DNA from 4 places in the Rhizobium sp. NLR8a genome. Region 1 is predicted to be linked to each of the others. Evidence: riboswitches for the same ligand, from Rfam matches in the RefSeq annotation. Region 1 holds a riboswitch; each other region holds the start of a gene.

What was found. Region 1 has a riboswitch for thiamine pyrophosphate ahead of thiM (hydroxyethylthiazole kinase). Riboswitches for the same ligand answer to the same signal wherever they lie in the genome.
Region 2: it holds a riboswitch for thiamine pyrophosphate, as region 1 does, so the genes downstream of both, HJC04_RS32085 (HMP/thiamine-binding protein) here and thiM (hydroxyethylthiazole kinase) in region 1, are expected to answer to the same signal.
Region 3: it holds a riboswitch for thiamine pyrophosphate, as region 1 does, so the genes downstream of both, thiC (phosphomethylpyrimidine synthase ThiC) here and thiM (hydroxyethylthiazole kinase) in region 1, are expected to answer to the same signal.
Region 4: it holds a riboswitch for thiamine pyrophosphate, as region 1 does, so the genes downstream of both, thiC (phosphomethylpyrimidine synthase ThiC) here and thiM (hydroxyethylthiazole kinase) in region 1, are expected to answer to the same signal.

Annotation. Positions count from the first base shown of each region.
Region 1 covers NZ_JABDWI010000002.1:417,006-424,813, forward strand. Annotated here, with positions in the region: gene HJC04_RS05230 (ABC transporter permease) at 1-248, opposite strand, end outside; gene HJC04_RS05235 (ABC transporter substrate-binding protein) at 304-1,950, opposite strand; gene HJC04_RS05240 (glycoside hydrolase family 3 N-terminal domain-containing protein) at 1,994-3,016, opposite strand; gene HJC04_RS05245 (GNAT family N-acetyltransferase) at 3,041-3,520, opposite strand; gene thiD (bifunctional hydroxymethylpyrimidine kinase/phosphomethylpyrimidine kinase) at 3,728-4,537, opposite strand; gene thiE (thiamine phosphate synthase) at 4,534-5,169, opposite strand; gene thiM (hydroxyethylthiazole kinase) at 5,166-5,969, opposite strand; TPP riboswitch at 6,020-6,116, opposite strand; gene HJC04_RS05265 (DUF1349 domain-containing protein) at 6,245-6,829, opposite strand; gene HJC04_RS05270 (ABC transporter substrate-binding protein) at 7,058-7,808, shown strand, end outside.
Region 2 covers NZ_JABDWI010000005.1:17,170-24,977, forward strand. Annotated here, with positions in the region: gene HJC04_RS10535 (NADH-quinone oxidoreductase subunit NuoF) at 1-1,402, opposite strand, end outside; gene HJC04_RS10540 (formate dehydrogenase subunit gamma) at 1,399-1,878, opposite strand; gene HJC04_RS10545 (LysR family transcriptional regulator) at 2,013-2,906, opposite strand; gene HJC04_RS10550 (helix-turn-helix transcriptional regulator) at 2,985-3,323, opposite strand; gene HJC04_RS10555 (SDR family NAD(P)-dependent oxidoreductase) at 3,427-4,197, opposite strand; gene soxR (redox-sensitive transcriptional activator SoxR) at 4,321-4,791, opposite strand; TPP riboswitch at 5,127-5,239, shown strand; partial or broken gene HJC04_RS32085 (HMP/thiamine-binding protein) at 5,230-5,346, shown strand; gene HJC04_RS10565 (ABC transporter permease) at 5,400-6,206, shown strand; gene HJC04_RS10570 (ABC transporter ATP-binding protein) at 6,203-7,015, shown strand; gene HJC04_RS10575 (ABC transporter substrate-binding protein) at 7,085-7,808, shown strand, end outside.
Region 3 covers NZ_JABDWI010000001.1:447,447-455,254, forward strand. Annotated here, with positions in the region: partial or broken gene HJC04_RS02050 (transposase) at 1-78, opposite strand, end outside; gene HJC04_RS02055 (TlpA disulfide reductase family protein) at 211-1,110, opposite strand; partial or broken gene HJC04_RS32175 (IS6 family transposase) at 1,694-1,940, shown strand; partial or broken gene HJC04_RS02060 (amino acid ABC transporter ATP-binding protein) at 1,991-2,504, shown strand; TPP riboswitch at 2,933-3,044, shown strand; gene thiC (phosphomethylpyrimidine synthase ThiC) at 3,136-4,962, shown strand; gene thiO (glycine oxidase ThiO) at 4,964-5,938, shown strand; gene thiS (sulfur carrier protein ThiS) at 5,935-6,132, shown strand; partial or broken gene HJC04_RS31545 (thiazole synthase) at 6,136-6,907, shown strand; gene HJC04_RS31550 (hypothetical protein) at 6,904-7,038, shown strand; gene HJC04_RS02095 (Lrp/AsnC family transcriptional regulator) at 7,193-7,669, opposite strand.
Region 4 covers NZ_JABDWI010000016.1:567-8,374, reverse strand. Annotated here, with positions in the region: gene HJC04_RS26735 (maleylacetate reductase) at 1-435, shown strand, start outside; gene HJC04_RS26730 (dioxygenase) at 455-1,303, shown strand; gene HJC04_RS26725 (YciI family protein) at 1,300-1,608, shown strand; gene HJC04_RS26720 (SPFH domain-containing protein) at 1,656-3,695, opposite strand; TPP riboswitch at 4,343-4,474, shown strand; gene thiC (phosphomethylpyrimidine synthase ThiC) at 4,569-6,401, shown strand; gene thiO (glycine oxidase ThiO) at 6,404-7,390, shown strand; gene thiS (sulfur carrier protein ThiS) at 7,387-7,584, shown strand; gene HJC04_RS26700 (thiazole synthase) at 7,586-7,808, shown strand, end outside.

The sequences.
Region 1 (7,808 bases):
GAGCGGCCGAGATCGCCGGTGAAGATGCTGCCGAGATAGGTGAGATATTGCTGCCAGAGCGGACCGTCGACGAAGCCGAAGGTCAGCTTCAGCGCCTGCAGGCTTTCCGGCGGCAATTCGGCGCCGGCGCTCGAAAACATGATCTGCACGGGATCGCCCGGCATCAGACGGGGCAGGAAGAAATTGATCGTCGCTGCCGCGGTGAAGGCTGCCATGTAGAAGACGAGGCGGCGAAGCAGGAAAGCCATGGGGACTCCGTCGTGAGCGGAGCGGCGTTGACGCGCCGCTCCCGAGATCAATGCCTTACTTGACCGGCTCCAAGGCGAGCAGGTTCAAGAGGCGCGCCGGATTGGTGCGCGAGATCGACGGATTGACGAAGGGATTTTCCTTGGTCGACCAGCCGGTGAAACGCTTGGTGTTGTACTGGTACCAGTTCGGATTGTTGAAGACCGGAATGACAGGCATGTTTTCGGCGACGATGCGCTGCGCCTTGTTCATCGCTTCCTTCTGTTTGGCGAGGTCGGCGGTCTGGGTGAACTCGGTGACGAGCTTCTCCACATCCGGGTTGAACCAGCGCTGCGCGGTGAAGCGGGTCTTGCCTTTGTCCGAAGCGCTGAAGGCGCGCTTGTAGGGATAGTAGGGCGAAGCCGAAGCCGGCAGGCTGTTGATCGCCGCATCGAAGGTGCCGTTGATGAGGTTGCCGGTCCATACGGCTTCTTCAGGCGTTTCGATCTTGGCATCGATGCCGACCGCCTGCATGCCTTCGACGGCGATGTTGACGGTGTCGACCCAGTCCGTCCAGGAGTTTGGGACGATGATCGAGAAGGCGATCTTGCTGCCGTCGGAATTGTCGCGGAAGCCGTCGCCATCCTTGTCCTTGTAGCCGGCCTCGTCGAGCAGCGCCTTGGCCGCGTCGGCGTCATAGGTCGCGTATTTGCCGAAGTCGGCCTTGATGGAAGGGTCTGCCCAGCTCTTGTAGAGTTCACCCATCAGGCCGGGGTCTTCGTTCAGCGTCGGGTAGCCGTAGCCGGCGACGTCGATCATCGTCTTGCGGTCGAGCGCCATGCCGACGGCGCGGCGGAACTTCACATCGTTGAAGGCCTTCTTGTTGTTCTCGTTTGCGGTTTCCAAGTTGAACAGGAAGGCGACCATGCTGCTCGGCGAATACCAATAGTGGAAATGCGCCGGGTCCTTCGAGACATAGACATTGTCGATGTCGGGAATGAAGGAGACGCCCCAGTCGAGCGTGCCGTCGGCGGTTGCCGTCAGGATCTGATTGTTGTCGGCAAGCTGCGGAAAGCGCATGCAGTCGATCTTCAGATGCGCGTTGTCCCAATAGTTCGGGTTGCGGCACTGGTCGTAGGTCTGGCCGGTGAAGCGCGGCACCTCCGTCAGCGGGCCGCTGCCGACCGGGGTCTCGTTGGCGAAGGTGACGGGATCGGCGACGTCCTTCCAGACATGTTCGGGAACGATTGGCAGCTGCGAGATCTGCTCGGCGGCAAGCGAGCTCGGATTGGCGAGGGTGAAGCGCACCGTCTGGCCGTCGACGGCTTGGACGTCGGTGACGAACGTCCAGATGCTGACGAAATCGAGCGCCGGGAATTTCTTCAGATAGTCATAGGTGAACTTGACGTCGGATGCGGTCAGCGGCTTGCCATCAGACCATTTCAGGTTCCGGCGCAGCTTGAATTCGATGCTCTTCAGATCGTCGGAGAGCTTGAAGCTTTCGGCCAGGCGATAGACTGGCTTGTTGCTGTCGAAGCGATTGAAAATCACCAGCGGCTCGTAGATGAAGTCGAGCGTCGACTGGCGCGACGAAGTCTGGTTGAACGGGTTGAAGTTGCGAACCCAGGTGGTTGCCGGTTCGATATTCGCCGTCAGGATCGTCTGCGCCATGGCGGATCCCGAAATCAGCGTGAGTGCTGCGGCCCCAAGAAGATATTTTTTCATGTTCCATTCCCCTTCTTCTTATACGTGAAAAATGATGTGCCGGTCAGGCGGCCGGCACGCTGGCAAACATGTCTTCGACTTGCCGGTGAGCGGCGCGATAATCGATCTTGAGATTGCCGAGGCGGGCCTTGCCGGCGGCGATGCGCTTGAGAGCGGCGTCGGTCAGCGGGCGGGCGGCCTTGGCTGCGGCTTCGCTTTCCCTGACGTCACCGTGGCTGTGGAGGGCGATATCGAAGCCCGCGTCGAGCACTTGGGCGACGCGTTCCGGCAGGGTGCCGGAGAGCGACTGCATGAAGATGCAGTCGGATATCAGCACGCCCTCATAGCCCATCTCCTTGCGGATCAGGTCGTGCATAACAGGCGAGATCGAAGCCGGCAGCTCCGCGTCATAAGCCGAATAGACGACATGGGCGACCATGGCCCAGGGCGTATCCTTCAGCGTGACGAACGGCTTGAAATCGGTGGCGATGAGCGTTTCGCGGCTGGCATCGACCACCGGACGCTCCTTGTGGGAGTCGAGCGTGGCGCGGCCATGGCCGGGAATATGCTTCATGACGGGCATGTTGCCGGTCTCTAGCAGGCCGTCGACCACCTCGCGGCCGAGGGCGGCGATGAAGTCCGGATCGGGGCCGAAGGAGCGGGCGCCGATGACCGCGCTCGTCGTCTCGAAGACGAGGTCGAGAACGGGCGAGCAGCCGCTGGAAAGGCCGAGTTCCGTCATCATCGCGCCCATGGCCTGGGAGGAAAGGCGCAGTGCCTTTTTGCCGAGATCGAGATCGCGCCGCGCCAGTTCGGCGAACTGGCCGAAGCTGTGGAAGAGCGGCCAGGGACCGGCGTCGAGGTGTTGGACGCGCCCGCCTTCCTGGTCGGTGAAGACAGGCGCATCGTCGCGGCCGACGGCTTCGCGAAAGCGCTCGATCAGGCGCCTCGTCTGCTCCGGCTCGCGCTGATTGCGCCGCCCGACGAAAAGGCCGAGCGGGTTGGTGTCGCGAAAGAGCGCGAATTCATAATCCGATATGATGGGATTCGGAAGCCCGACGAAAAGGGCAAGAGGGGTCGAGGACAATTCTGGAACTCCGGTATCAGATGGTCATTTCGGCGCGCTTCTGAGCATGCCTTCGTAAATGCCCTTGTCGGGGGCGGGGATAACGATGGCGCCTGCGGTCCTGGCGTAGAAGTCGACGGGGCCGGCATCGCCGATGAAGGCGTAGGCATGGCCGAGCGTCTTCATTGTCTCAAGGCAGGCGGAAAACAGCGCGAGGCCGATGCCCCTGCCGCGTGCTCCGGAATCGACGCCGGTCGGGCCGAAGAAGCCACGCGCCGTGGTGTCGTAGCAGGCAAAGCCAAGCAACTTGCCGCCTTCGACTGATATCAGGCAGGCGACGGGCTGGCGGGAAAAAGCGACCGAAACCTCGCTCGCCCAATTCTCGCTGAATTGTTCGCGAACCCAGTTGACCACGAGGTGCAGTTCCGCAGGAAGAGCCGGACGGATGGAGGCGCCGACGACGTCAGCCCGCTCTTTCAGTTCGGCGAGCCTGGTGGAATATAAGCTCACAAGCAGGTCCGGCACCCGTCTCTCCTCTGGATGTTCCGTTATTGCGGAATATATCCCCTTTTAATGTCATAGACTTGGCCATCTCAGAAGGCTTGTCAACAGGGATTTTCTTGGACGCGACTGTTCTCGTTGCGGCCTAGACGTGCGGTATGGGTCCAATGCAAAACGGCCCGGAACAAGCCGGGCCGTTTTACATTTGCATCTGTTTGCCGATGCCAGCGCCTATTCGCCCTCTTGCCAGAGCGCGTGGAAATGCTGCACCGGACCGTGGCCGGAGCCGACGCTGAGCTTTCCGGCGGCTGCGACCGCGCCGGCGAGATAGTCCTTGGCAATGGCAACAGCCCCTGGCGTCGAGTCGCCTTTGGCGAGTTCGGCGGCCAGCGCGCTGGACAGCGTGCAGCCGGTGCCGTGGGTATTCTTGGTCGGCACGCGTCGCGCCTCGAACCAGTGCAGGCCGTCGGCAGTGGCAAGCACGTCGGGGCTTTCGTCACCGTCGAGGTGTCCGCCCTTGACCAGCACGGCGGCCGGACCAAGGGCGCGCAGCCGCTCGGCCTGGGCGGCCATCTCGGCCCGGTTTGTCGCGACCGGCTGGTGCAGAAGTGCGGCGGCTTCCGGCAGGTTCGGGGTGAGAAGCGTGGCAAGTGGCAGCAGCCGCCTGGTCAGCACGTCGACCGCTTCAGGTGCGAGCAGGGCGGCGCCCCCCTTGGCGATCATCACCGGGTCGAGAACGACGGGGATGCCACGCCGGTGCGCGAGGGCTGCGGCAACAGCCTCGGCGATGCCGGCATTGGCGATCATGCCGATCTTGACGGCGTCGACGCGCACATCGGCAAAGACGGCATCGACCTGGTCGGCGACGAATTGCGGCGGCACCAGATGCACGCCGCTCACCCCTTGCGTGTTCTGCGCCGTCAGCGCGGTCAGCACCGCCATGCCGTAGACGCCGCGGGCGGAAAAGGCCTTGAGATCGGCCTGGATGCCGGCACCGCCCGAGGGATCGGAGCCGGCGATGGAGAGAACGTTGCGGATCATGGGCGGACCTTTCGGATTTCTGCGGCGATGCGGCGCGTGGCCGCCTCGGGGTCCGGCGTGCCGGCGATGGCTGAGACGACGGCAAGCCCATTGGCGCCTGCGGCAAATACCTCGGCCACGTGGTTCGCCTTGAGGCCGCCGATGGCGACTGACGGCACCGGCGAAGCCTTCACCAGCCTTGCCAGACCGTCAAAGCCGATCGGCTGCTTGTGGTCGGCCTTGGTCGGCGTCGCAAAGACCGGTCCGACGCCGGCATAATCGACGAGACCGGGATCGACGGCGCTAGCAAGCGGCGCGGTCTCGACCGAGAGGCCGAGGATCATCCCGGGGCCGATCATCGTCCGTGCCGTGCGCGCGTCCATGTCTTCCTGGCCGATATGTAGGCCGTCGGCACTTATGGCGATCGCCGCCTCGACATCGTCGTTGACGATGAGCAGGGCGCCGGTTCCCGCAAGCGCTTGTTTCAAGGCTCGGCCGGTCTCGATCATTCTGGTCGTGCCCGCATGTTTGTCGCGCAGTTGCACCATCGTGGCGCCGCCGGCAACGGCAAGGCGCGCGGTCTCGACCATGCCGATCCCGGCGCAGAGTTCGGGGTCGAGGACGAGATAGAGCGAAAGGTCGAAAACCTTCATACGGCCGAAATCCTTGCCCGGGCATCGAGCGTTTCGGCGTCCAGGGCTGACAGCGCATCGAGGAAACGCCAAGCGAAGGAGCCGGGGCCGGCCGCCCCGAGGGCGGCATCCTCGCCCGCGACGGAGAAGGTCGCAAGGGCCGCAACTGTCGCCCCGAACGTATCCTCAGGGGCGGTCGCGGCAAAGGCGCCGATCAGGCAGGTGAGCGAGCAGCCGAGTGCGGTGACCTGCGGCATCAGGACCGATCCGCCTTTGATGCGCACGGCTCTTTCACCATCGGTGACGAAATCGGCCGCACCGGTGACGGCGACCACCGCCCGCTGCCGCTCGGCGAGCCGCCGCGCCGAGCCTTCCGCCTGCTCGACCGGGTCGCGGCTGTCGACGCCCTGGCCGCGGCTCTCTCCGCCGGCAAGGGCGATGATCTCGGAAGCATTGCCGCGGATGATCGTCGGCTTCAGCGCCAGGAGATCGGCGACCGCTCCGCGGCGGAAGGCCGTCGCGTAATGCGCGACCGGATCGAGGACCCATGGTTTGCCGGCTGCGTTGGCGGCCCTCGCCGCCGTCTGCATGCCTTCGATCCATTGCGTCGAAAGCGTGCCGATGTTGATGGTCAATGCATTCGCGATGCCGGCGAATTCGCCGGCTTCTTCAGCGGCGTGCACCATGGCGGGCGAGGCGCCCGACGCAAGCAGAACATTGGCCGCGATGTTCATGGCGACATAATTGGTGATGCACTGGACGAGCGGCGGCTTTTCGCGCATCGCCTTCAGCATGGCTCCCGACGTGATCTTGTTTTGCATGGCGCCCCTTTCAGGCGGGGGCGGGCACGGGGCAATTCGTGCGGGCGAAACCGCGACCCCGAGCGACTCCCTCCGCCGGCATTATCCGGTTCAGGTTCGAAGGGTGCTTCTCAGCCCGTCTGTCGACGGGCGCCCCTGTCTCTCATCGCGCTCTTTTTCGCAGAGAACGGGGCGGATGTCATCTCGAAAATGAGGGTTCGGTACTCTCCTTGCGGCTGCGCTTTAGGCGTGAACGTTGCTGCTCAGGAATGCAATCCCGATCGCATCCTATCCGGCTAACTCAAATCGTGAAGATCCGTCGTAATCGCCGGCCCGATCGAAAACTCCGAAAACCGCACCCTCAACCCGCTGCGCTCCGGCGTGCAGGCCGCCGGCCCGACTTCATAGCGGTCGGCAGCCGGGAAGGGCGCTAGCCGCAGCAGCGGCCAGCGGCTGCCGTCGCGGGAGGCCTGGATGCGCATGGCGCCGCCTGCGACGGTGACGCGGATGTGGAAATCTTCGAGTTCCTCGAAGGGCTGGGACACCGACCAGTCGGATCTGCCGTCGGTGACGACGGCGCTGAGGAAGGCTTCGCCGTCGGTGAATTCGACGCCTGACTTCACCCAGCGTGTTTCGTCGAGGCGCACCATCAGGCCGGCCTGATCGTAGAGGGTGCGGAATTCGCCCTGGATGCGGATCTCGGCGGTGAAGCTGTCACCGGTGGGAAAAGCGAGGAAATGGCCGTTGTCGCGGGTGAAGCCGTAATAGGTTTCGCACCAAAAATCGGTTTTCTCGTCGGTCGTCAGGGTGAGGCTGGTTTCGTCTGCGCGCCAGCTGGCCGGCTCGTTCAGCCACTTTCCTTTGTTGAAATCGATGCTCATCCCGTTCTCCCGTTCTGTTGAAGCCTGACCGCAGGCGACCACCTGACTTTGGCATATCATGCCGCTTTCATGCAGCGCAGACAGCCGCAGATGAAGATGGTGCTTTTTCGGCGTCGCGCTATCCGCGGCTGCATAATCCGTCGCCCGCGCTTGACAGGATCGATCCAGTTCTTATTCTGTTACAAAAAGATGAATTGCATAATAATGGAACTAAACGGGAGCCATCACATGAAAACACTGGTCGCATTCCTGCTCGGTACCGCGCTCGTCGCCCTGCCGTCCGCCCTGCTTGCCCAGGAAAAGGGCGGCGTCATCAATGTCGCGACGATCGGCGAGCCGCCGACGCTCGATCCGATGTCGTCGACGGCTGATCTTGTCGGCATCGTCACCCAGCATATTTTCGAAACGCTCTACACCTTCGACAAGAGTTGGAACGTCACGCCGCTGCTGGCCGAAAGCCTGCCGGAGATCAGCGCCGACGGCAAAACCTATACGATCAAGCTGAGGACCGGCATCAAGTTCCACGACAATACAGACATGACGTCCGAGGATGTTGTCGCCTCGCTTGGCCGCTGGACGAAGATCGCCTCGCGCGGCAAGCAGGTGGCGGGCTTCATCGGCAAGATCGCCGCGACCGATCCTTCGACCGTCACCATCACCCTGAAGCAGCCCTATGCGCCGCTGACCTCGTTGCTCGCCTTCAACAATTCGGCGGCGATCATCATCCCTTCCGAAAAGCAGGACGAACCGATGAAGGAATTCATTGGCACCGGCCCCTATATGCTGAAGGAGCGCAAGGCCGACCAATATATCCAGCTCGTCCGCTTCGACGGCTATAAGTCACGCGAGGGCGACGGCAATGGTTACGGCGGCGCCCGCCATCAATATCTCGATGAAATCCGCTTCGTGCCGGTGCCGGATCCGAACACCCGCGTCGAGGCCGCCATTTCGGGCCAATATGATTATGTCGACTCGATCG
Region 2 (7,808 bases), on a different contig from region 1:
CCGGCTCGATGCCGCGCGCGATTTTGTCGACCGTCTCGACGCCGCGGGTCGAACCGATGCGGCAGGGCGTGCATTTGCCGCAGCTTTCGACGGCACAGAATTCCATGGCGAAACGCGCCTGCTTCAGCATATCGGCCGTGTCGTCGAAGACAACGACGCCGGCGTGGCCGATGAGCCCGTCCTTGGCGGCGAAGGTTTCGTAGTCGAAAGGCGTATCGAACAGAGCCCGCGGGAAATAGGCGCCCAATGGTCCGCCGACCTGCACGGCCTTGACCGGTCGGCCGGTCCTCGTGCCGCCGCCGATCCTGTCGACGATCTCGCCGAGCGAAAGACCGAAGGCGGTCTCATAGAGGCCGCCATATCTGACATTGCCGGCGATCTGCAGCGGAATGGTGCCGCGCGAGCGGCCCATACCGAAATCGCGGTAGAAGGCGGCCCCCTTCTCCAGGATGACAGGCACCGAGGCAAGTGAGATCACATTGTTGATGACGGTCGGACAGTCGAACAAGCCCTTATGCGCCGGCAGCGGCGGCTTGGCGCGCACGATGCCGCGCTTGCCTTCCAGACTGTTCAAGAGAGCCGTTTCCTCACCGCAGACATAGGCGCCGGCGCCGGTGCGCACCTCGATATCGAAGGCGCGACCCGAACCAAGCACTGACGGCCCGAGAATGCCGGCCTGCCGGGCAATGCCGATGGCCTCGCTCATCACGGCGATCGCATGCGGATATTCCGAACGGGTATAGACGAACCCCTTCGTGGCGCCGGTCGCAAGCCCTGCAATCGCCATGCCCTCGATCAGCACGAAGGGATCGCCCTCCATGATCATCCTGTCGGCGAAGGTGCCGCTATCACCTTCGTCGGCGTTGCAGACGATATATTTGCGTTCGCCGCTGGCATCGAGAACCGTCTTCCACTTGATGCCCGTGGGAAAACCGGCACCGCCGCGTCCGCGCAGGCCGGAATCCGTGACTTCCTTGACGATTTCGACAGGCGTCATCAAAACGGCGCGGCGAAGGCCGGCAAGGCCGCCATGCGCCTCATAATCGCCAAGCGAAAGCGGGTCGGTGATGCCACAGCGGGCGAAGGTCAGGCGGGTCTGTTCCTTCAGGAAGGGGAGGTCTTCAACCCCCCCGAGACAGAGCGGGTGGCCGCCGCCGTTCATCATTCCGGCGTCAAACAGAGCAGGCACATCCCTTGCCTTCACCGGCCCGTAGCCGATGCGCCTGCCGGCGGCCTCGACCTCGACCAGCGGTTCCAGCCAGAACATTCCGCGCGAGCCGTTGCGCACGATCTCTGCATCGAAGCCGCGGGCGGCGATCTCCTGGGCAATCGCCTTTGCCACCTTTTCGGCCCCGAGCGCCAGCGCAGCGGCATCGCGCGGAACATAGATCTTGACTGTCATCGACGTGCCTCCGCAACGAGTTCCGCCACCAGCTGATCGTCGAGCCGGCCATAAACCTCGCCGTCGAGCATCGCCGACGGGGCGCAGGCACAAAGGCCGAGACAGTAGACCGGCTCCAGCGTCACGGCGCCGTCGAGCGTCGTCTGATGAAAATCGATGCCCAGCAGCGCCTTGACGCGTTCAGCCAACGCATCGCCGCCCGTCGACTGACAGGCCTCGGCGCGACAGAGCTTCAGCACGTGGCGGCCGGCGGGATGGTCGCGATAATCGTGATAGAATGTCATCACCCCGTGCACTTCGGCGCGCGAGAGGTTCAATTCCTCCGCAATCACAGGCAGGGCTTCCTGCGGCACATAACCGAATTCTCGCTGAACCTCGTGCAGAATGGGAAGCAGCGGTCCCTCAAGGAAGCGCAGGTCGGCGACGATGGTCCGTGTACGCGCTGCGATATCGCCTCCGGCGATATGAATGGTCATCAGGCAGCCCTCCCGGCGGCTTGCTCGTTTCGGGATGGCAGGCCTCCCCAGCCGAGCGCCATCGTGCAGACAACATCTCAGGGAAGCCGATGACGATCAATAAAGCTATCTCGTGGAATGATAGGTTTTTTCTATCAAAGCTCCTCATCCCGCACGAGCACTCTCGCTTCGTGCAATAGGGCCGAAACGAGCGGGGTGAAGGGCTCGCGATAAGGCGCGACAAGACCGACCAGATGATGCGCCTCAGGCTCGACGATCGGAATCATCCGGATTTCCACGGGAAAACCAAAGGATTTCGCGACGTTGCGCGGCATGATGCTCGCCCAGCGACCGGTCCTGACATGCGAGAACAGCACGATCATCGAATTGGATTCGAGCGTCGGATGCACCGTGGCGCCGGCTTCCGTCAGATGCCGGTTGATGATGCGGCGGTTCTGCATGTCAGCTGTCAATAGACAAAGCCGAAGATCGCCGACTTCCCGCCAAGTCACGTTGTCGCGATCGGAAAGCGGGCTGCCTGCGGCCGTGATCAGATTGTAGCGCTCGGCATAGAGGGGCACGGTCGTAACGCGGCCAAGCGGTTCATTTTCGAGGTAGGTGATGCCGGCCTCGATTTCGAGATTTTCCAGCATGCTCAGCACCTGCAGCGAGTTCCGCGAGACGATCGAGAAGGTCACTCCGGGATGTCGTTCCTGAAAGGGCGTAGTGATGCGCGAAAGCATGGCGAGCGCGGTCGGAATGGCAGCGAGGCGGATGTGGCCGGAAAGACCACGGCGGGCGGCGCGCATTTCCTCGCGCATGGTGCGGGCGTCGCCGACGATGCGCCGCGCCCATTCAAGCACCCGCTGCCCCTCCGGCGTCAGCCCTTGAAAACGCGAGCCGCGCTGCACCAGCATGACACCAAGCTGGTCTTCAAGCTGCCGGATGGCGGCCGAAAGTGTCGGTTGCGAGATCCCGCACTCCTCGGCGGCGCGGCCGAAATGCTTTTCGTTGGCAAGGGCGATGAAAAATTCCAGCTTGTCGATCATCCGGTCTCCCGATCCGGCGCGAAATCATCCGGATCAGCCTATCTTCGACGCAGCAACCGTGCTCCGCAAGGGCGGGTGCTAATTGTTTTCTGCAGGAAAAAGATCGAACAGCGATTCGAGGAAGGCAAGCACGCTCGTATTGCCGATACGGTAATAGACGAGCCTGCCCTGACGGCGCGTATTGACAAGGCCTTCGAGCCTCAAACGCGCGAGCTGCTGCGAGACCATCGCCTGCTGAATGCCGAGGATATTTTCGATTTCACCCACCGTCCGCTCCTCGGTCGCGAGTATGCAAAGAATTAGAAGTCGGGTCTGGTGCGCCAGCGCCTTCAGCAGATCGCTCGCCTCACGAGCGTTTCCAGCGAGTTTGTGCAATTCCTGACCGGACATTCCCGGCTCGGGCTTGGGCAATGGCATTCGACATCTCGGAAGGGAAGCGAAAAGGCAGATCAGCCCAATAGCATATTCGCACACGCGAATTTGCCAAAAGTGATCAAATGTCAAAAAAGGTCTAACTAAATCAGCAGATAAGCTGGCCGCCATTGATCTCGAGGACCTGGCCGGTAATGTATCCGGAGAGGGAGGGTGCCGCCAGGAACAGATAGGCCGGAGCGCAATCCTCCGCTGTGCCCAGCCGCTGCAAGGGAATAGACTTTCTCGTCTGCTCCAGCTTTTCGCGGGAAGAATAGCGCTCATGGAAATCCGTCTCGATCGTTCCGGGCGAGACACAATTGACGCGGATGCCATCCGGCGCAAGCTCGCGGGCAAGCGCCTTGGAATAGGTTGAAATGAAGGCTTTCGAGGCGGAATAGATCGAAGAACCGGGGCTGCCGCCGGTCAGCGCGGAAATTGAAACGGTGTTGACGATGGCAGCGCCTTCCGCCGCCTTCAATGCCGGTAGCAACGCACGCGTCAGCGCCACCACCGACGTCTGGTTCAAACGCACGATCGCCTCATAATCTGCGTCGGTCAGTGTGGCAGCCGGAAAACGGCCGAGCATGGTGCCGGCGTTATTGACGAGCACATGCACCTTGTCGAAGAAGGCGAGCGCATTTTCGGCAAATTGCGCAGCGCCGCCAACGGCGGTGAAATCGGCGTGCAGCAACAGCGCCCGTCTTTCGGATTCAGCCGTCAGCAGAAAATCCGGCAGCTCGCGTCCCGGTTTGCGCCCGATATGGACGATCACCTTTGCGCCGCAGTCCAAGAACTGCCGGGCCACTTCGAGGCCGATGCCCCGCCCGGCGCCGGTCACGATGACATTGCGATTCTCGAATAGTCTCGGATGGAACACGAAGCCGTCCTCCTCGCGGACAATGCCGCCTGTTGCGCCATTCGCCCTTAACATATGAGCGCGCCGGCCGAAAGAAAGGCGGCATCATCTTTCCGCCAGAGGCTAGAGCTTTTCCCTGAAAGCTCATATGTCGATTTCGGTCTCCAGCAGCCGTGCGCCTGGCCCCTCCTCGCCGAGCCGATCGAAGGGATTGCGCAACGGACAGCTTTCGATCGACAGGCAGCCGCAGCCGATGCAGCCGGTCAGGCGGTCTCGCAGCAGGCTCAGCCGCCTGATTCGCGCGTCGAGTTCATCCTTCCAGCGCGCCGACAGCGTCTGCCAGTCGGCAACCGTCGGCGTGCGTCCCTGCGGCAGGGAGGCAAATGCCGTCTGGATTTCCGAAAGCGGTATGCCAACACGTTGCGCCACCTTGATGATGCCGAGCCGGCGAAGCACATCGCGTCCGTATCGCCGCTGATTGCCGCGCGTGCGGATACTCGAAATCAGCCCCTTGGCTTCGTAGAAATGCAGTGCCGAGACGGCAAGACCACTGCGTTGCGCCACTTCGCCGACTGTCAGAAGCCTGCCGAGCGGCGTCGCAGAAATCCTATTCATCGCCCATTGACCTCAATATTAGTTGAGGTTTTATAACCCCTGCTCCCCCGGCCGTAAAGCGCGAGGGCGCAGGAAGGAGCGACAGCGAGATCATCCGGTCGATACGAAGCTGAAATGATGGCATCGGCGCTTGTCCGCCCTGGTACCGATCGCCCCTGCCGATATAGCCGCCCGAGAGGCGAGCGCTCGGGTTCCGTTCCCGGCAGGTACGGAACCTCGGAAAACACCCGGACAGGACCTCGTCCGGGTGTTTTTTCATCTGCGCCCCGTCCCGGCCGGCCGGACGGGTTTGTAATTTTGCGGTTGCGGCAACAAAACCCCGATGATAGTTTTCGCCGAATGACAGGGGAGCTCTGTATCGCCGGGGCTGAGATGCGAGGCGCAAGCCTCCGGACCCTTCTAAGCTGATCTGGGTAATGCCAGCGGAGCGAGGTCCAAATGTGTTCCGGCGCGCAAGTGTCACTCTACCCGACGTCCGGCAATTCCGCCGGCATCCCTCTCGATGCCGTCAAGGCAACCGCCCCCAATCGCGGTAGGCTGCGCATCGAGACCGATGTCCTCGACAGGTTTGCGCTAACGGCCAGACGAAAGCCTGAAATCGAACGCCGATGACATCGCCACGACCATCGGATTCGCGCCTTGCGACGCTCTGTCTCGCCGTGTACCGGGCAATGCCCGCCTTGCTCGCAGGCTTTGCCTTTCTGGCGGCATGGGAACTCTATGTGGATCTTTCCGGCATCAAACCGTCCATTCTGCCGGCGCCTTCGCGTATTCTTATCCAGGGCTGGCTGAACCGAGAGGGGCTGATATCAAACACCTGGCCGACGCTCGGCGCGACACTCGGCGGCTTCGCCCTGTCGCTCGCCTTCGCCTTCGCCTCTTCGATCCTGATGGATTTCATGCCCTTCATGCGTCGGGCACTGCTGCCGATCTTCATCGCCAGCCAGACTCTGCCGCTGGTGGCGATCGCACCCCTCGTCGTTCTCTGGTTCGGTTTCGGCCTTTTGCCGAAGATATTGCTGGTGGCGCTCGTCACTTTCTTTCCGCTGCTCGTTGCCCTGCTTCAGGGTTATGAGGCGACCGATCGCGACATCGCCGAGCTCTTGAATTCGATGAAGGCGAGTCGCTGGCGCATTTTCCGCCTGGCGCGGCTTCCCTCGTCGCTGCCCTATTTCTTCGCCGGCCTTCGAATTTCGATCACCTATGCCGTCGTCGGCGCGATCTTTGCCGAATATGCCGGCGCTGCAAGCGGCCTCGGCATTTATATCCTCAACGCCAAGAACAATTTCCGTCCCGATCTCGTGCTCGCCGCCGTGATCGTCAGCGCTGTGTTGACGCTCTGCCTCTTCGCGCTGACGGTGGTTATCCAGCGTTTCGTCATGCCCTGGCAGCCATCCAAGGAACGGCGCCGATGACCGGTCAGATGCTTGAGCTGCGCAACATCTCGAAGTCCTTCGACGGCATGAAGGTCCTGGACGACATTTCGCTCGCGGTCGCAAACGGCGAGTTCGTCTCGATCGTTGGCCCATCCGGCTCGGGAAAATCGACCGTGCTGAGACTGCTGACTCAGGCGCTGCGGCCGGATTCCGGCAACATGCTTTTCAACGGTGCGGCGCTGGAACAGACGCCGCATTCCTTTGCCTTCATGCCGCAACGCGATGCGCTGATGCCCTGGCGCCGGATCATCGACAATGCCGTGCTCGGCCTGGAAGTGAGGGGCATGAATCGGCGGGCCGCCCGCGCCGCTGTCGCGCCCCTCTTCGAGCGGTTTGGCCTGGCCGGCTTCGAGCATCACTACCCCGCCTCTCTTTCCGGCGGCATGCGCCAGCGTGCTGCACTGCTGCGCACCGTCATCCAGAAGCAGGACATGCTGCTGCTCGACGAGCCCTTCGGCGCGCTCGATGCGCTGACTCGCATCCAGATCCAGGAGTGGCTGCAAGACATGTGGACCGAACATCGCTGGACGGCGCTGCTGATCACCCACGATGTTCGCGAGGCCGTTTTCCTCTCCGACCGGATCTACGTGCTGTCTGCCCGCCCGGCCCGCGTCATCCGCGAATTCCGCGTTTCCCTGCCCCGCCCGAGAAGCATCGCTGATCTCGGTTCGCCCGCGGCCCAGGCAATCGAGACTGAAATCCTGCAAACCCTGCTTCATCCGCAAGAACAGGATGATTTCAGGCCGGTCGGCCTGCAATCTGAATCCTGTTCCAATTTAAAGAGTTAGAGCACGATGTCGTCCGAAAACCGCTCACACTTTTCGGGATCCTGCTCTAATAGACCTGAGGAGGTCACCATGCTGCTTCTCACCCGTCGACAGACGATCCTCGCCGCTATCGCAACAAGCCTCGCCGGCCGCGCCGCCTTCGCTCAATCGGCGCCCGCAAAGGTTCGTATCGCGCTCGACTGGACGCCCAACACCAACCACATCGGCATCTATGTCGCCAAGGCGAAAGGCTTCTACACGGCCGCCGGCCTCGATGTTGAGATTCTGCCCTTTACCGACACCAGCGCCGGCACGCTGGTGTCGAACGGGGTCGCCGACTTCGGCATCAGCAGCGAGATCGAGGCTCTCACGCAGCGCGCTGGCGGCGGTGACGTGAAGATGGTCTACGGCGTCGTCCAGACGGAAACCGCACGCCTGATCTTCAAGGGCGGGCGCGACGACATCAAGAGTCCCAGAGATCTCGACGGCAAGACCTATGGCGGCTTCGGCGGCACCTGGGAAAGCGCGCTGGTCTCAGCGATGATCCGCAATGACGGCGGCAAGGGCGACGTCAAGACCGTCACCCTTGGCACCTCCGCCTATGAGGCGCTGGACAATGGCTCGATTGACTTCACGCTGGAGATCTACACCTGGGAAGGCATCGCCGCCGAGCTGGAGAAGCGGAAGATCAGCCGCTTCCACTATTCCGATTACGGCATTCCCGACGAGCAGACGACGGTCATCGTTTCCAGCGACGCCTATCTCTCGGCCAGTCGAGAACACGCCCGCGCCTTCATCCAGGCCACACGTCAAG
Region 3 (7,808 bases), on a different contig from region 1:
AGGATCGAGACTGAGATAGCCCATCAATTGGCGGGCTTTCAATCGGGTCACGTCCCCGACTTCCATGGCGAAGGTGACGTCTCGACCTGATCGCCGTGCTATCCCTGCCCTCGAGAAGGGCAGGAATGCTCTGGGAGTCGCTTCTGCAAATCAGGCCGGATCGACGATGTAGACCTCACCATCACAGACAATGGTCGGCGAAGCCGCTCTTTACGCACCTTCGCTGGGCGTCTCCCTGCTCAAGCGACGCTCGCAGGCAAGAAGGTATCCGAGGCCCGCATCGAAAAGATCCTTTCGATCCGCGGCAAGGGTGTTGGTATCCTCGTCGATAGCGGCCGCGACCAGCATCTGACCGACACACAGCTCGCTGTCACCGTTATCGGGTTCCGCGGACATCACCAGGTCGTCCGCGTAGATGAGGGCGGCGGGCTGGTCGATCTGGAGGAGGATGTAAAGTTTGTGATCCCACCATTGACGCTCCAGTGCCCGATGTGCCGCGAACGCTTCGTTGAAAGCCTCAATCATGCCGCGGCGATCGCCGGCTTTCGCTTTGGTATTGATGATATCCTTCAGAGCGAAACCTTCGCGGACCTTGTTGTTCTCCAGCGCAGACCGGTGTTGCTTGGCGTGCTCATCAAGATCCCATTCGCCCGACTGGATCCTCGGAAGGATATCATCCATCGATACCGGATCGCCGGTCCATGCGAGCCGCCCAGTCCCATCGACGATGAAAGCTGCCGGGACGCCGCTCGTGTAGGATGCCTTGAACCAGTGGTTCGCGACCCAGCCGCCGTCCTGTTCGTGTCCGTTCTCGACCGGCCCGTCCGAGGCAACTATGTAGTCCATTTCGTCGCCCTTTTCCGCGACGATTTCCGCCACTTTTCCCTCGTCGCCGTTGATGGCGACGCCGACGATCTTCACGTCGGGAAAAGTCTTTTGCAGCTGCGTAAGATGCGGGATCGTGTTGATGCACGGCCCGCACCATGTGGACCAGCCCACGATCACATAGACGGTGCCTGCATCGAAGGTGTCGATCCCTTGTCCCTTGAAAACCGTTCCGAGCCGCAGCTCCGGGGCAAGATCGCCGATCAGCAGTTCTTTCGCGTTCATGGGTATATTCCTTTGCATTTGGTGGGAGCGTGCCGGCGCCGTGAGGCGGACCGGCCTGTTTCGCGGATGTTGTCATCTTCTGGATACAGGTACAGTCGTTCAAGGGCTGCAACAGCGCTCGCCCTTACTAGTGGCAACTCAAAGGGGCTCTCATTAGCTTCCATGAGAAAAGCCAGATCGCTCGACTGGATCAAGTTTCGCATCGCGTCGGCGAGGTCCTGTTTGACCCGATGCTCTTTTGGGACATAGGGGCATTATTGCCCTTGCGGTGTCGGAGCCTACCTCCTGGACCACAGCCTCCGAGTTCTCCCTGCGGCGGCCCTCGAATATTTCAGCATTGTCATACCTCCTTCATAAGCAGACGTTCTACATCGATTACTTCTGGGGCAAGGGGTTCAGAGAATATATCTCAAAATGTATAAAATAATCGTAACGCGTAAGGCCGCAATACATTGATATTACTACCGTTTCCGAACAAACATCCCGGAAATATATTAACAAATATACCGGTATATTTTCTAGTCTTGTAGCTTTGACTGGCTCGTTAACCTTGGATACTGACATGCGATGACGGGCTACGGCCGAGCGCGACCCAAACTTCCGCCGCCATCGTTTTCCGCCGAGATCATCGCTATGCTGTGTGGCTCTATTTGCCTCTCGGTTGTGAATGGTCGAGGACTTGCTGGCGGCACGCGGGATTATTGTCGCATCAGACAGTCCTGCTTTGGGCAGAGAAATTCGGGCGGGCCTTTGCCAGCGAGTTCCACCGGCGCTCAGCGGGTCGGCTGGGTGACAAGTGGCAACTCTACGAGGCCGTCGTTTTCACCGGGAGGCAATCTTGTGCTACTCGGTGCGGGATTTCGACATTTGCCTGGCCCCCAACGATCTGAAGAAGATCGATGAGGTGTGCCGCGAAGTCGGCATGGTGTTCCAGCATTTCAACCTCTTCCCGCACCTGCGATCCTGGAAAAGCACGCTGGCGCCGATCTGGGTCCCAAGACCCCGAAGGAGCAGGCGGAAGACGTCGCCATCCACCTCCTCAAACGTGTCAAGATCCACGAGCAGTCCAACAACTATCCGGGCCAACTCAGCAGCAGCGCGTGGCGATCGCCCGCTCGCTCTGCATGAACCCGCGCGTCATGCTATTCGACGAGCCGACCTCGGTGCTCGATCCGGAAATGACCAAGGAAGTGCTCGACACGATGGTCGGCCTGGCCGAAGAAGGCATGACCATGATCGGCGTTACACACGAAAATGGCTTTGCCCGCCAGGTCGCCAACCGGGTGATCCTCTTGGACCGGGGCGAGATCGTCGAGCAGAACTCGCCTGCAGAGTTCTTCGACAACCCCCAGCACGAGCGCACCCGATTGTTCCTCAGCCGGATCCTGCGTTGATGACAAGTCTGGGCCGTCAAGATCCGAGACACTCCGGCGTCCATTCCCGCGCAGCAGCTTTGCGATTTTCTGATCGAAACCGTCCATGCCATTTTGGTCCTGACACTGTTCAGTTTGTAAAAAATACAATCAGGACATGCCAAAACACCTTGGTCAAAGCTACACGGACAAAGTACTAGACTTTCCAGTTCCGGGCCTGCTTTCTAATTGGCGCTTCGGTATCTCGTACAATCGGCGAACTGCTCGGAGTAAATCGGCTGCCACTGCATGCGACAAGGGTGTTTGTCTTGTGGAAGCGTGCCGGCCGGACGATTGCCCTTGTCCGTCGTTTGATCGCGGGCTCCGCACACGATAGCCTGTGTGTAACCTGACCCTACACCATCGCAGATTGTCGCTTGACAGTCCCCTCGGCAAGCCTCTACCCTTTTTGCATTCACCAGGGGGGTCCCGGCAAGGGGCTGAGATACTGCTATCGCGCGCAGTGACCCGTTGAACCTGATCCAGTTCATACTGGCGTAGGGACGGTGCAAGCGCTCGAAGCAGTGGATTCACGCGTCGAATCCGTGCCGGCGTCTTTTCATCATTCCGGCTGAGGACTGGGTCTCCAATCGAAAACTTGGAGCCTCAAACCATGAATATCGCCGCAAAGAATATCACCCCATCCGTCACCACCGGCCCCTTGCCGGCATCCAGGAAGATCTACATTCGGGGGGACGTCCATCCCGAAATTTGCGTGCCGATGCGCGAAATCAGCCTGCATCCGACATCAGGCGAGCCGCCCGTTGTCGTCTACGACTCCTCCGGCCCCTATACGATCGACGGCGCCGAGATCCGTATCGAACAGGGGCTGCCCTCACTGCGACGCGACTGGGTTCTCGCCCGCGGCGACGTCGAGGCCTATCAGGGCCGCCATGTCCGTCCCGAAGACAACGGCTTTGCCAGCGGCGAAAGGCTGACGCCTGAATTCCCCGCGCTACGCCAGCCGCTGCGCGCAAAGGACGGCAAGGCCGTCACCCAGTTCGCCTATGCGCGCGCCGGTATCATCACGCCGGAAATGGAGTTCATCGCCATCCGCGAAAATCTCGGCCGCAAAGCGAGGGCCGAAGCCATGGTCCGCAGCGGCGAGAGCTTCGGCGCCCATATTCCCGACCATGTGACGGCGGAATTCGTCCGGCAGGAAGTGGCGGCGGGTCGGGCGATCATCCCCGCCAACATCAACCATCCGGAAGCCGAACCGATGATCATCGGCCGCAATTTTCTGGTGAAGATCAACGCCAATATCGGCAACTCCGCCGTCACCTCATCGATGGCGGAGGAGGTTGAGAAGATGGTCTGGGCGGCCCGCTGGGGCGCCGATACCGTCATGGATCTCTCCACCGGCCGCAACATCCACAACATCCGCGAATGGATCATCCGCAATTCGCCGGTGCCGATCGGTACCGTGCCGCTCTATCAGGCGCTGGAGAAGGTCGAGGGCATTGCCGAGAACCTGACCTGGGAGGTGTATCGCGACACGTTGATCGAACAGGCCGAACAGGGCGTCGACTATTTCACCATCCATGCCGGCGTGCGGCTTCACTATATCCCGCTCACCGTCAACCGCGTCACCGGCATTGTCTCGCGCGGCGGTTCGATCATGGCGAAGTGGTGTCTCCATCATCACCGCGAAAGCTTCCTCTACGAGCATTTCGAGGATATCTGCGACATCTGCCGTGCCTATGACGTCTCCTTCTCGCTCGGCGATGGCCTGCGCCCCGGCTCGATCGCTGACGCGAATGATGTGGCGCAGTTCGCCGAACTGGAAACACTGGGAGAGCTGACCAAGATCGCATGGGCGAAAGACTGCCAGGTGATGATCGAGGGCCCCGGCCATGTGCCGATGCACAAGATCAAGGAGAACATGGACAAGCAGCTCGAAGTCTGCGGCGAGGCACCCTTCTACACGCTCGGGCCGCTGACGACGGATATCGCACCCGGCTACGACCACATCACCTCTGGCATCGGCGCTGCGATGATCGGCTGGTTCGGCACCGCTATGCTCTGCTACGTCACGCCGAAGGAACATCTCGGGCTTCCCGATCGCAACGACGTCAAGACCGGCGTCATCACCTACAAGATCGCCGCCCACGCCGCCGATCTCGCCAAGGGGCATCCGGCCGCACAACTGCGCGATGACGCGCTCTCCCGCGCCCGTTTCGAATTCCGCTGGGAGGATCAGTTCAACCTCTCGCTGGACCCCGAAACCGCCCGCAGCTTCCACGACGAGACGCTGCCGAAGGAGGCGCACAAGGTCGCGCATTTCTGCTCCATGTGCGGCCCGAAATTCTGCTCCATGCGCATCTCGCACGATATCCGCGCCGAAGCACAGAAGGAAGGTCTGGATGCGATGGCAGCACGTTATCGCGAGGGCGGCGGCCTTTATATTCCGGTAGAAACCCTGCAGCAAACGAGCGAATGAGATGCGTGTGCTTGTCAAAGGGGCCGGCGTTGCCGGCCTGACGGTGGCGCATGAACTGCACGCTCGAGATGCCGAGGTCACCGTGCTGGATCCATATGACGGTTTCCTGCGTGCTGCTTCGTGGCTCGCGGGCGGAATGTTGGCGCCCTGGTGCGAGCGGGAGAGTGCTGATGACGCGGTACTCATGCGCGGTCTGACCGCCGCCGACAAATGGGAGGCAATGGTGCCGGGAGAGGTGCGACGAAACGGAACGCTCGTGGTCGCCTCTGCTCGCGATCTTGGTGAACTGCGACGCTTTGCCTGCCGCACGACGGGTTATGAATGGCTGGAAGAGCCGGCGATCGCGGCGCTGGAACCCTCCCTTGCCGGGCGGTTCCGGCACGGGCTGTTCTTTCGCCGCGAAGCCCACCTCGATCCCCGGCGAGTGTTGTGTCTGCTGCGCACCAAGCTGACGGTTCAGGGGGTCACCTTCGTGGGCGAGAGCTCGCATGAGGAGAGCTTCGACAGTGTCGTCGATTGCACGGGTGCTGCGCAGATCGGCGAGGTAAAGGAATTGCGCGGCGTCCGCGGCGAAATGCTTTACCTTAGAAGCTTCGACGTGGATCTCTCCCGGCCGGTCCGCCTGCTCCATCCGCGTTTCCCCGTCTACATCGTCCCGCGTGGAGACGGTCTGTTCATGGTCGGCGCGACGATGATCGAGACGGAATTCGACGGGCCTATTGTCGCCCGTTCACTGATGGAACTCCTCAACGCTGCATACACGCTATTTCCGGCCTTTGCCGATGCAACCATAATCGAAACGGGTGTCGGAATCCGCCCAGCCTTTCCAGACAATCTTCCACGCGCAAGCCGTCAGGGAAAGGTGATCTCGCTCAACGGCCTCTACCGCCACGGCTTTCTGCTCGCGCCAGCCATGGCGGCCGAGGCGGCTGAACTTGTCTTCAACCAACATACCACGGGAAGCAATGCCTCATGAAAGTGATCGTTAATGGCGAGGCCCAGGATGTCGCGGCTGAGACGCTGTCGGAGCTTTTAGTCCTGATGGAATACGAGGGTGACTGGCTGGCGACAGCCGTCAACGGTGAGCTGGTCCATCGCGAAGACCGGTTCAATCGTTCGCTCAACGACAATGACAGGATCGAAATCCTGTCGCCGATGCAAGGAGGCTGACGGATGCTGACGCTTTATGGATCCGAAATAAACTCCCGTCTGCTGCTCGGCACAGCGCGATACCCCTCTCCTGCCGTCCTCTCCGAGGCTGTCAGGCAATCGGCGACGGAAATAGTCACCGTCTCGCTTCGTCGTGAGATGTCTGGCGCCGCACTGGGGGCGCCTTCTTCGAGATGATCCGCGCACTCGGCGTTCGTATCCTTCCCAACACTGCAGGTTGCCACAGCGTCGGGGAAGCGGTGCTGACCGCAAGGATGGCACGCGAGCTATTCGCCACCGACTGGATCAAGCTCGAGGTCATCGGCAACCATGATACGCTACAGCCGGATGTCTTCGGCCTCGTCGAGGCGGCTCGCATTCTCGTCAACGAAGGTTTCGAAGTCTTCCCGTACACGACCGACGATCTGGTCGTGGCCGAACGACTGCTGGAGGCCGGCTGCAAGGTGCTGATGCCTTGGTGCGCTCCGATCGGCAGTGCCGCCGGGCCGCTCAATCCGACAGCGCTCAGAGCAATGCGGGCCCATTTCCCTGACGTGTCGCTGATCGTCGATGCCGGCATCGGTCGGCCGTCGCACGCAATGCGGTCATGGAGCTCGGTTTCGATGCGGTTCTGCTCAACACCGCCGTTGCCGGCGCCGGAGATCCCGCCGCGATGGCAGCCGCCTTTGCCGCGGCAATCGCCGCCGGCAATCAAGCCTTTGACGCTGGCGTGCTGGAGCCGCGCGACATGGCCGTCCCCTCCACGCCGGTGATCGGAAAGGCGGTGTTCACATGAAGCTCGATCCGTTCTACCTGATCGTCGACAGCGCCGAGTGGATTGCCCGGCTGGTACCGCTTGGCGTCAAGCTGGTGCAGTTGCGCATCAAGGATCGTCGGGAGACTGAACTATCGCAGACCTACAAATAACCTCGCCATGGAGTGCCTCCATCGTGTGAACGGTGAGACCGTATGTTTGATGCACAGAGCGTGGGGCCGGTGATGTCAGAAAAAGTCGCCTGACATCCGCTGTCTGCGCGGAACCGGACAATAGATGCTGCATCCACAATAGCTGCCGACGACGCTAGAAGGGCAACCTCGCGTTCTCCTTGACTTCCTTCATCACGAAGAAGGTGCGCGTCTGGCGCACGCCTGGGAGGGCGATCAGCTTCTGGCCGTGGAGCTTGTTGAAATCGGCCATGTCGCGGACGCGGATTTTCAGGAGATAGTCGAAATCTCCGGCGACCAAATTGCAGTCCAGTACTTCCTTCAGCTCCATGACCGCGCCCTCAAAGGCACCAAAGCTCTCAGGCGTGGAGCGATCCAGTACCACGCCAACCATGACCATCGCGCCGAGGCCTACGGCGCCCGGCGCGACTTCCGCCCGCACGCCGGTAATGTAGCCCTCCTCGAAGAGGCGTTGAGTTCGCCTGTGGCAAGTTGCAGCACTGACATTCACGCGCTCGGCGAGATCGGCATTGCTGAGCCGGCCCTCCGATTGCAGGGCGCGCAAAATCTTGAGGTCTATCCTATCGAAATCCTCTGTGGAAGACTCTTTCATTTTACCTCGTATTATTGAAGAAGTGGATTCTACCACCGAAAAATTACGCCGATAAAGAAAGCTTTTAAAGCAAAATTAGAGAGCACCTTTCAAACGATATCTACTAGCCTTCGACCACAAATTCGGCACGGAGGCCCTG
Region 4 (7,808 bases), on a different contig from region 1:
AATGCCCCGAGGGACATCGAACCCCGAAGCGAAGCGCTTTACGGCTCCTGGCTGTGCGGCACGGTGCTCGGAGCCGTTGGAATGGCCCTGCATCACAAGCTTTGCCATACGCTGGGCGGCAGCTTCGATCTGCCGCATGCAGAAACCCATGCGGTCATTCTGCCCCATTCCGCTGCCTACAACGCCGCAGCCGCAACGGATGCGCTCAAGCCCGCTGCCGATCTTTTCGGCGGCTCGCTGGGCAGCGGTCTTTATGATTTTGCCGCTTCGATCGGTGCCCCGATGGCGCTGCGGGATCTGGGTATGAAGGAAGCCGATCTGGATCATGCGGCAGAACTTGCCGCTGGGAATCCCTACTGGAACCCGCGCCCGATCGAAGGAAAAGCGATCCGGGCTTTGCTGCAGAGCGCCTGGGAGGGCGCACGGCCGCGTTAACGCATTAGGAGGAGGCCAGGTGCCTGAATATTTCAGCGAAGAGAGATCCGCGGAAGCCGTCAATTCGCGGATGGGGCCGGACATCAATCCACGTCTGGCCGAAGTCATGGCGTCGCTTGTCAAGCATTTGCATGCCTTTGCCAAGGATATAAGCCTGACCCAGGAGGAATGGGAGCTGGCCATAGGCTTCCTGACCCGCACCGGTCATCGCTGTCATGACCAGCGACAGGAATTCATCCTGCTCAGCGATACGCTGGGTTTCTCGATGCTGGTGGATGCGATCAACAACCGGCGTCCGCCGGGCGCCACGGAAAATACCGTGTTTGGACCGTTTCACATCGAAGGGGCGCCCGTCCGCCAGATGGGCGAAAACATCTCGCTCGACGGCAAGGGTGAGACTTGCCTCTTCATCGGGCGAGTGCTGGATCTCGATGGTCATCCGATCGAGGGAGCCCGGATCGACGTATGGTCGGATAATGCCGATGGCTTCTACGACGTCCAGCAGCCGGATATCCAGCCGAAATGGAACAACCGGGGCATTTTCATCACCGGTGCAGATGGCGCCTATAGCTTCGTCGGCATCAAGCCGGTCTCCTATCCGATCCCGGATGACGGTCCGGTCGGCCAGATGCTGGCCTCGCTCGGTCGCCATCCCTACCGTCCCGCCCATACCCATTACCTGATCACGGCTCCAGGTTATCAGAAGCTCGTAACCCACACTTTTGTCGGCAACGATCCCTATCTGGAATCCGATACGGTGTTTGGTGTCAAAAACAGCCTGGTCGCGCCTTTCGAGCGTATCGATCGTCCGACGGTCTGGCGCTCCGATTTCGATTTCGTGCTGACGCCGATCTGGAATAAACAATGATCGTTGTCCGCTATGCCGTATGCGACCCCGGCAAGGCGGCCGAACGTTCCCGATTGATCGAGGAACACAAGGCCTATCTGCGCGGCGCGACGATCCGCATCATGCTTTCCGGCCCGTCTGCACCGCCGGCCGAGGGCAGGGCTTCTACCGCCGTCGTAATTGCGGAAGTCGAAACGCTGGCCGAGTTCGAGGCGTTCAGCGCGGGAGATCCCTTCGTTGGCTCCGGCGTGTACACGAGCGTCGATCTATTCGAATGGCGGCCCACTTTCGGAATTCTGCGCGAGAGTTTCCGACCGGCGTTTTAGGCAGGAAGAAAAATGGGCCGGCATGACCGGCCCATCCACAATCAATGTTATTCGGCCGGCGCTGGCACCACAGCCGGGGCACCCTGTCGTCCAAGCCGATCGGCGACCAGCATCGACAGCATCATTTCCACCAGGCCGTTGGCGCCGCCCTTGTCGCCGCCGGCACCGGCGACCTGGATCTGCGGCACGAGCGGCAGCTTGCCGTTTTCGATCGCTTCGGCAAAGCGCATCAGCACCTGCGAGTGGAGCTGATAGTCCGGACCGCCGAAGGCCGCGACCTTCTTCTCGGTCGCCTCGGCTTCCGCCAGACCGACGGCGCGTACCTTCTGGGCATCGGCAAGGCCGGTCGCCTTGATACGCTCGGCATCTGCAAGTGCGATCGCCTTGATCCGGTCGGCTTCGCCGAGGCCGGCCAGGCGCACCTTCTCGGCCTCTGCCTTGGCGGTGACCTGAATGGTTTCGGCCTGCTGGCGGGTGCGGGCGAGCTGCGCCTTGCCTTCGTTCTCGCTGATCTCGATGGTGAGCGCCGACGTCGTGATCTTGGCCTGCTGTTCGGCCAGTGCTTCTTTCTCGCGCAATGTGCGCTCCTGGATCGCCGCCGCTTCCTGCAACTTATAAGTCTCGACCTTCTCGACGGCGATCTGGCGTTCGCGCAGCTGGATGAGGATCTGCTCGATGCTGTTCTGGCCATTACTGGCGCGAGGCGTACCGATCAGCACCTCCTGCAGCTCGAGGCTATACGACGAAAACTTCTCCCGCATTTCGTCACCGGATCTGCGCTGGATTTCGCTGCGTTCCTGCAGCAGTTCGATCAAGGTCTTGGTCTGAGCGATATTCTTGAAGTAGGCCGAGACCATCGGATCGAGTGTCTGTTCGACCAGCCGTTTGATGTCCCCGAAACGCTGCACGACGAGCGGCGCCTTCATATAGTCGATATGCACGACGACCGAGAGTGGCAGCACCGGTTCGAACGCATCCCTGGTGATCAGCGACACTTCTGAAAGGTTTTCGTCCAGCCGGTGCTCGCCGAACTGTTCCTTCGTCCATTTGAGCACGAAGTTTGTGGTCGGCACGATGATGATATTGCCGGCATAGGTGTTGAACGCATATTTGCCCGGCAGAAGCGGCGTCGACCAGACACCGCGTGCGCCCGTCTCGACCAGTTCGCCGTGGCGATAAGACTGACCTGAAATATCCGCGCTTCGCCGGCCGGTATAGGAGACGACGACACCCACCGTGCCGACGTCGATGATCGTCTTTTCCACGAGTTCGACGGTCGCGAAGATGCGGTTGAGGAAATAGCTGCCGTCGGCAAGCACCTGCAATTGCCGGCCGCGATAACCGCCGGCATTGAGAAACTTCTCCGGATCCTGGAAATTATTGTGGAAGTTCGGATCCTTCGGGTTGTTGGCAACGGTCGGCGCGATGATCTCGCCATCCGGCAGCGCCGGACCGTCATGGATGGTGACGATCCCGATCAGGTCCTCGGCGTCGTGGATGAGGACGGGCTCGAAGCCATTCCGCTCAGTGATCAAAGTGGACATGTCGGAAAACAGTCTTTGTTCCGACGCGTTCAGGTTGACTGCATAAGTTGATTGCGCGGTCAACACGATGAACTGCGCGAGATTGATGGCATATGTGCCTTCGCGCAGGATCTTGCGTTGCGGCCCCTTCTGGCCGCCCTTGGTGAGAAAGCTGCGCACATCCTGAAAATCATCGGCATCGATATTCGAGGCCAGCGTCTGGGTCGGCGGCAACGGCTCGCCGTCACGGGCGAAGACATAGCCGATCTGGCCCTGCGGAATGGTCACGAGGTTGGCGCGATGCATCGAATACTGGAACGGCATGAAGAAATGCAGACCGCCGCGCACGACATCCGGCTGAAAGCCGGCCTCGCCATAGAGCGCGATGAAGCCATTGTCGACGGAGCCGCGAAAGCTCCACAGCTTTTCGAGGATGCCGAGCCTGTCGTTGGGGATATAGCGGATTACTCCGCTCCACCGGAACAGCATGGCCAGTATGATGAGGGTCACAGCGATTTCGATCGCCTTCCATCCCATCGGGCTAAGGTATTGGAGGGTTTCCATCTTTTCTCTCGCATAGGCGCACGGGTTCGTCCACCCGATGACCGCCCGGTTGGCGTTGGTTGATATGACGGGGAAATGGCGCGCCTTTTTGCTCGACGCGCTAAGAACCTGTCGAACGCTTAAGGCTGCTGATTGTCAGGGAGAATGACCGCGAGTCCCGCTGGGGGACGGCGGGTCGTGAGTGGTCTCACATCGGTGTTGCCTTGCTAGACATAACGATAGAGGAAGTAAGGACAACAGCTATCGGTGTAAAGATATTCAATGCTGAAATCGGATAAGTACTTCCAGTGATTTTGCTATTTCGAACATTCAATTCAGCTGAATAAATATTGCCGCTTGACTTACATACCGGGCCGTTGAGCCGGGGTCTGGAAAATTGCGTTGGCAGGCCCTCTGCAAGGTCAGGCACGCTCGCTATCCACGTCTTGTCTGCTGTTGGTGTGGCGCATTTCTTGTACAGTCGGGTCGATACACCGATCCCCGCTTATCTAAGCCGCAAGTTTCCGAGATCGGCTGACGGTAGTCCTTTGGCGAGAGCCGTAGCTCGCGTGAGGACGCGGAATGATGTCTGCCGCGGACTCAAAGCCGGCGGATGAGAACGCGTGAGGGTCGGCTTGACATCAGGGCCACTCCGGTCTTTGATGCCGAGCATTCACCAGGGGTGTCCCGGCAAGGGGCTGAGATTCTGCTGAACAATACGGCTTTGCCTGTTGTGGCGCAGTGACCCGTTGAACCTGATCCAGTTCATACTGGCGTAGGGACGGTGCGGACGCTGCGGCTGTCGGGCGGATTTCGCTTTGTTGCTTGAGGCGTCTTTTCATCATTCCAACTCTGGAACTGGGTCTCCAAACGTCAAACCTTGGAGCCTCACCCATGAATATTGTTGCACCCAAGCTTACTCCGGTCGTCACCACCGGCCCGCTTCCGGGCTCGACCAAGATCGCCAAGCCCGGAACGCTCTATCCGGATCTGCGCGTGCCGATGCGCGAAATCAGCCTTCACCCGACCTCGGGCGAACCGCCGGTAACGGTCTATGACTCCTCCGGCCCCTATACCGACCCGACACATACGGTCTCGATCGACGCCGGGCTCCCGCGTTTGCGCGAGAGCTGGATCAGGGCGCGGGGCGACGTCGAAGCCTATGAAGGCCGTGTGGTGAAGCCTGAAGACAATGGTTTTGCCACAGGCGAACGGCTGACGCCGGAATTCCCCCTTCGCAGCACGCCGCTGAAGGCAAAGGCCGGCCGCGCCGTCACCCAGCTCGCCTATGCGCGTGCCGGCATCGTCACGCCGGAAATGGAGTTCATCGCCATCCGCGAAAACCTTGGCCGGCAGGCCACGAAGGAGACGCTCGCTCGCGACGGCGAGAGCTTTGGCGCTGACGTTCCCGATTTCGTGACGGCCGAATTCGTGCGGCAGGAAGTGGCAGCCGGCCGGGCGATCATTCCAGCCAACATCAACCATCCGGAGGCCGAACCGATGATCATCGGCCGGAATTTCCTGGTGAAGATCAACGCCAATATCGGCAACTCGGCCGTTACCTCGTCGATGGCGGAAGAGGTGGAGAAGATGGTCTGGGCAATCCGCTGGGGTGCCGACACGGTCATGGACCTTTCCACCGGCCGCAACATTCACAACATCCGGGAATGGATCATCCGCAATTCGCCGGTTCCGATCGGAACGGTGCCGCTCTACCAGGCGCTGGAAAAGGTGAACGGCATAGCCGAGGATCTCACGTGGGAAGTCTATCGCGATACGCTGATTGAACAGGCCGAGCAGGGGGTCGATTATTTCACCATTCATGCGGGCGTGCGGCTTGCCTATATCCCGCTCACCGTCAATCGTGTCACCGGCATCGTCTCACGCGGCGGTTCGATCATGGCCAAGTGGTGTCTGCATCACCACAAGGAGAGCTTCCTCTATGAGCATTTCGAGGAAATCTGCGACATCTGCCGCGCCTATGACGTATCCTTCTCGCTTGGAGATGGTCTTCGCCCCGGCTCGATCGCCGATGCCAACGACGCCGCGCAATTTGCCGAGCTTGAAACCCTCGGCGAACTGACCAAGATCGCCTGGGCCAGGGATTGCCAGGTGATGATCGAAGGCCCCGGCCACGTGCCGATGCACAAGATCAAGGAGAATATGGACAAGCAGCTCAAGGTCTGCGGCGAGGCTCCCTTCTATACGCTCGGACCGCTGACGACCGATATCGCCCCCGGCTACGATCACATCACCTCCGGCATCGGAGCCGCAATGATCGGCTGGTTCGGAACGGCGATGCTCTGCTACGTCACGCCGAAGGAGCATCTGGGCCTGCCCGACCGCAGCGACGTCAAGACCGGTGTCATCACCTACAAGATTGCCGCGCATGCCGCCGACCTTGCCAAGGGCCATCCGGCCGCCCGCATCCGTGACGATGCACTGTCGCGGGCGCGCTTCGAATTTCGCTGGGAAGACCAGTTCAACCTCTCGCTCGACCCGGATACGGCGCGTTCCTTCCATGACGAGACCCTGCCGAAAGAGGCGCACAAGGTAGCGCATTTCTGTTCGATGTGCGGCCCGAAATTCTGTTCCATGCGCATTTCCCACGACATTCGCGCCGAAGCTCAGAAAGAAGGACTGGAAGCGATGGCTGCCAGGTATCGTGATGGCGGCGATCTCTACATGCCGGTCGCCGAGGCCGCGAAAACGCCTGCCGGAGAATGACGATGCATATTCTCGTCAAGGGGGCCGGCGTTGCCGGCCTCACCGTTGCCTGGCAGCTCTATCGACATGGTTTCCGGGTCAGCGTCGCTGATCAAGCCGACCGGATCGGTGCAGGCGCTTCCGGCTTTGCCGGCGGCATGCTGGCCCCATGGTGCGAAAGGGAAAGCGCGGAGGAGCCGGTCCTGGCGCTCGGCCGTCTTGCCGCCGATTGGTGGGAGGCAGCACTACCCGGCCATATCAATCGTCGGGGAACGCTTGTCGTGGCGGCCGGGCGCGATGCCGGCGAACTCGACCACTTTTGTCGCCGGACAAGCGGATGGGAATGGCTGGACGAGCAGGCGATCGCGGCTCTTGAACCGGATCTCGCCGGCCGCTTCCGCAGGGCATTGTTCTTTCCGCAGGAAGCGCATCTCGATCCACGGCAGGCACTCGCGGGGCTGGCCGCCGGACTTGAAGAAGCCCGCATGCGTCTCACATTCGGCACCACGGGCGATGCTGACCTTGCCCATTACGATCGGGTGATCGACTGCACCGGGGCTGCTCAGATCGGCCTTCTGCCCGGCTTGCGCGGCGTTCGCGGAGAGATGCTCTGCGTCGAAACGAACGAAGTGACTCTCTCTCGCCCCGTTCGCCTGCTGCATCCGCGCCATCCGATCTATATCGTGCCGCGCGAAAGAAATCGTTTCATGATCGGGGCGACGATGATCGAAAGTGACGATACCGGCCCTATCACCGCGCGTTCGCTGATGGAGTTGCTGAATGCCGCCTACACCCTCAATCCTGCCTTCGGCGAGGCACGGGTGACGGAAACCGGCGCAGGCGTGCGGCCGGCTTATCCCGACAATCTGCCGCGTGTGACGCAGGAAGGGCGCACAGTCCATGTCAATGGTCTCTACCGCCACGGTTTTCTACTGGCGCCTGCCATGGCAGGCGAGGTGGCGCGGCTTCTTCTTGGCGAAGGCAATCAACCGGAAAGGAGGGCATCATGACCTTCATCATCAATGGTGAGGAACAGGAGGTCGCGGCCGCGACGCTCGCAGATCTTCTCCTCGCTCTCGACTACGAAGGCGAATGGCTGGCAACCGCAGTCAACGGCGAGCTGGTGCACCGCGAGGACCGCGCCGATTTCAGGCTCGGCGAACGCGACCGCATCGAAATTCTCTCACCCATGCAAGGAGGCTGAGATGCTGAAACTTTATGATGTTGAAGTCCGCTCCCGACTGCTACTCGGGACCGCCCGCTATCCGTCTCCAGCTGTCCTTGCAGAAGCGGTCAAGCGCTCGAAGACCGAGATCGTCACCGTTTCGCTTCGCCGCGAAGCCGTCGGCGGCAAAGCGGGCGGCGCCTTTTTCGATCTGATCCGCGAACTTGGCGTGCGCGTGCTGCCGAATACGGCCGGATGCCACA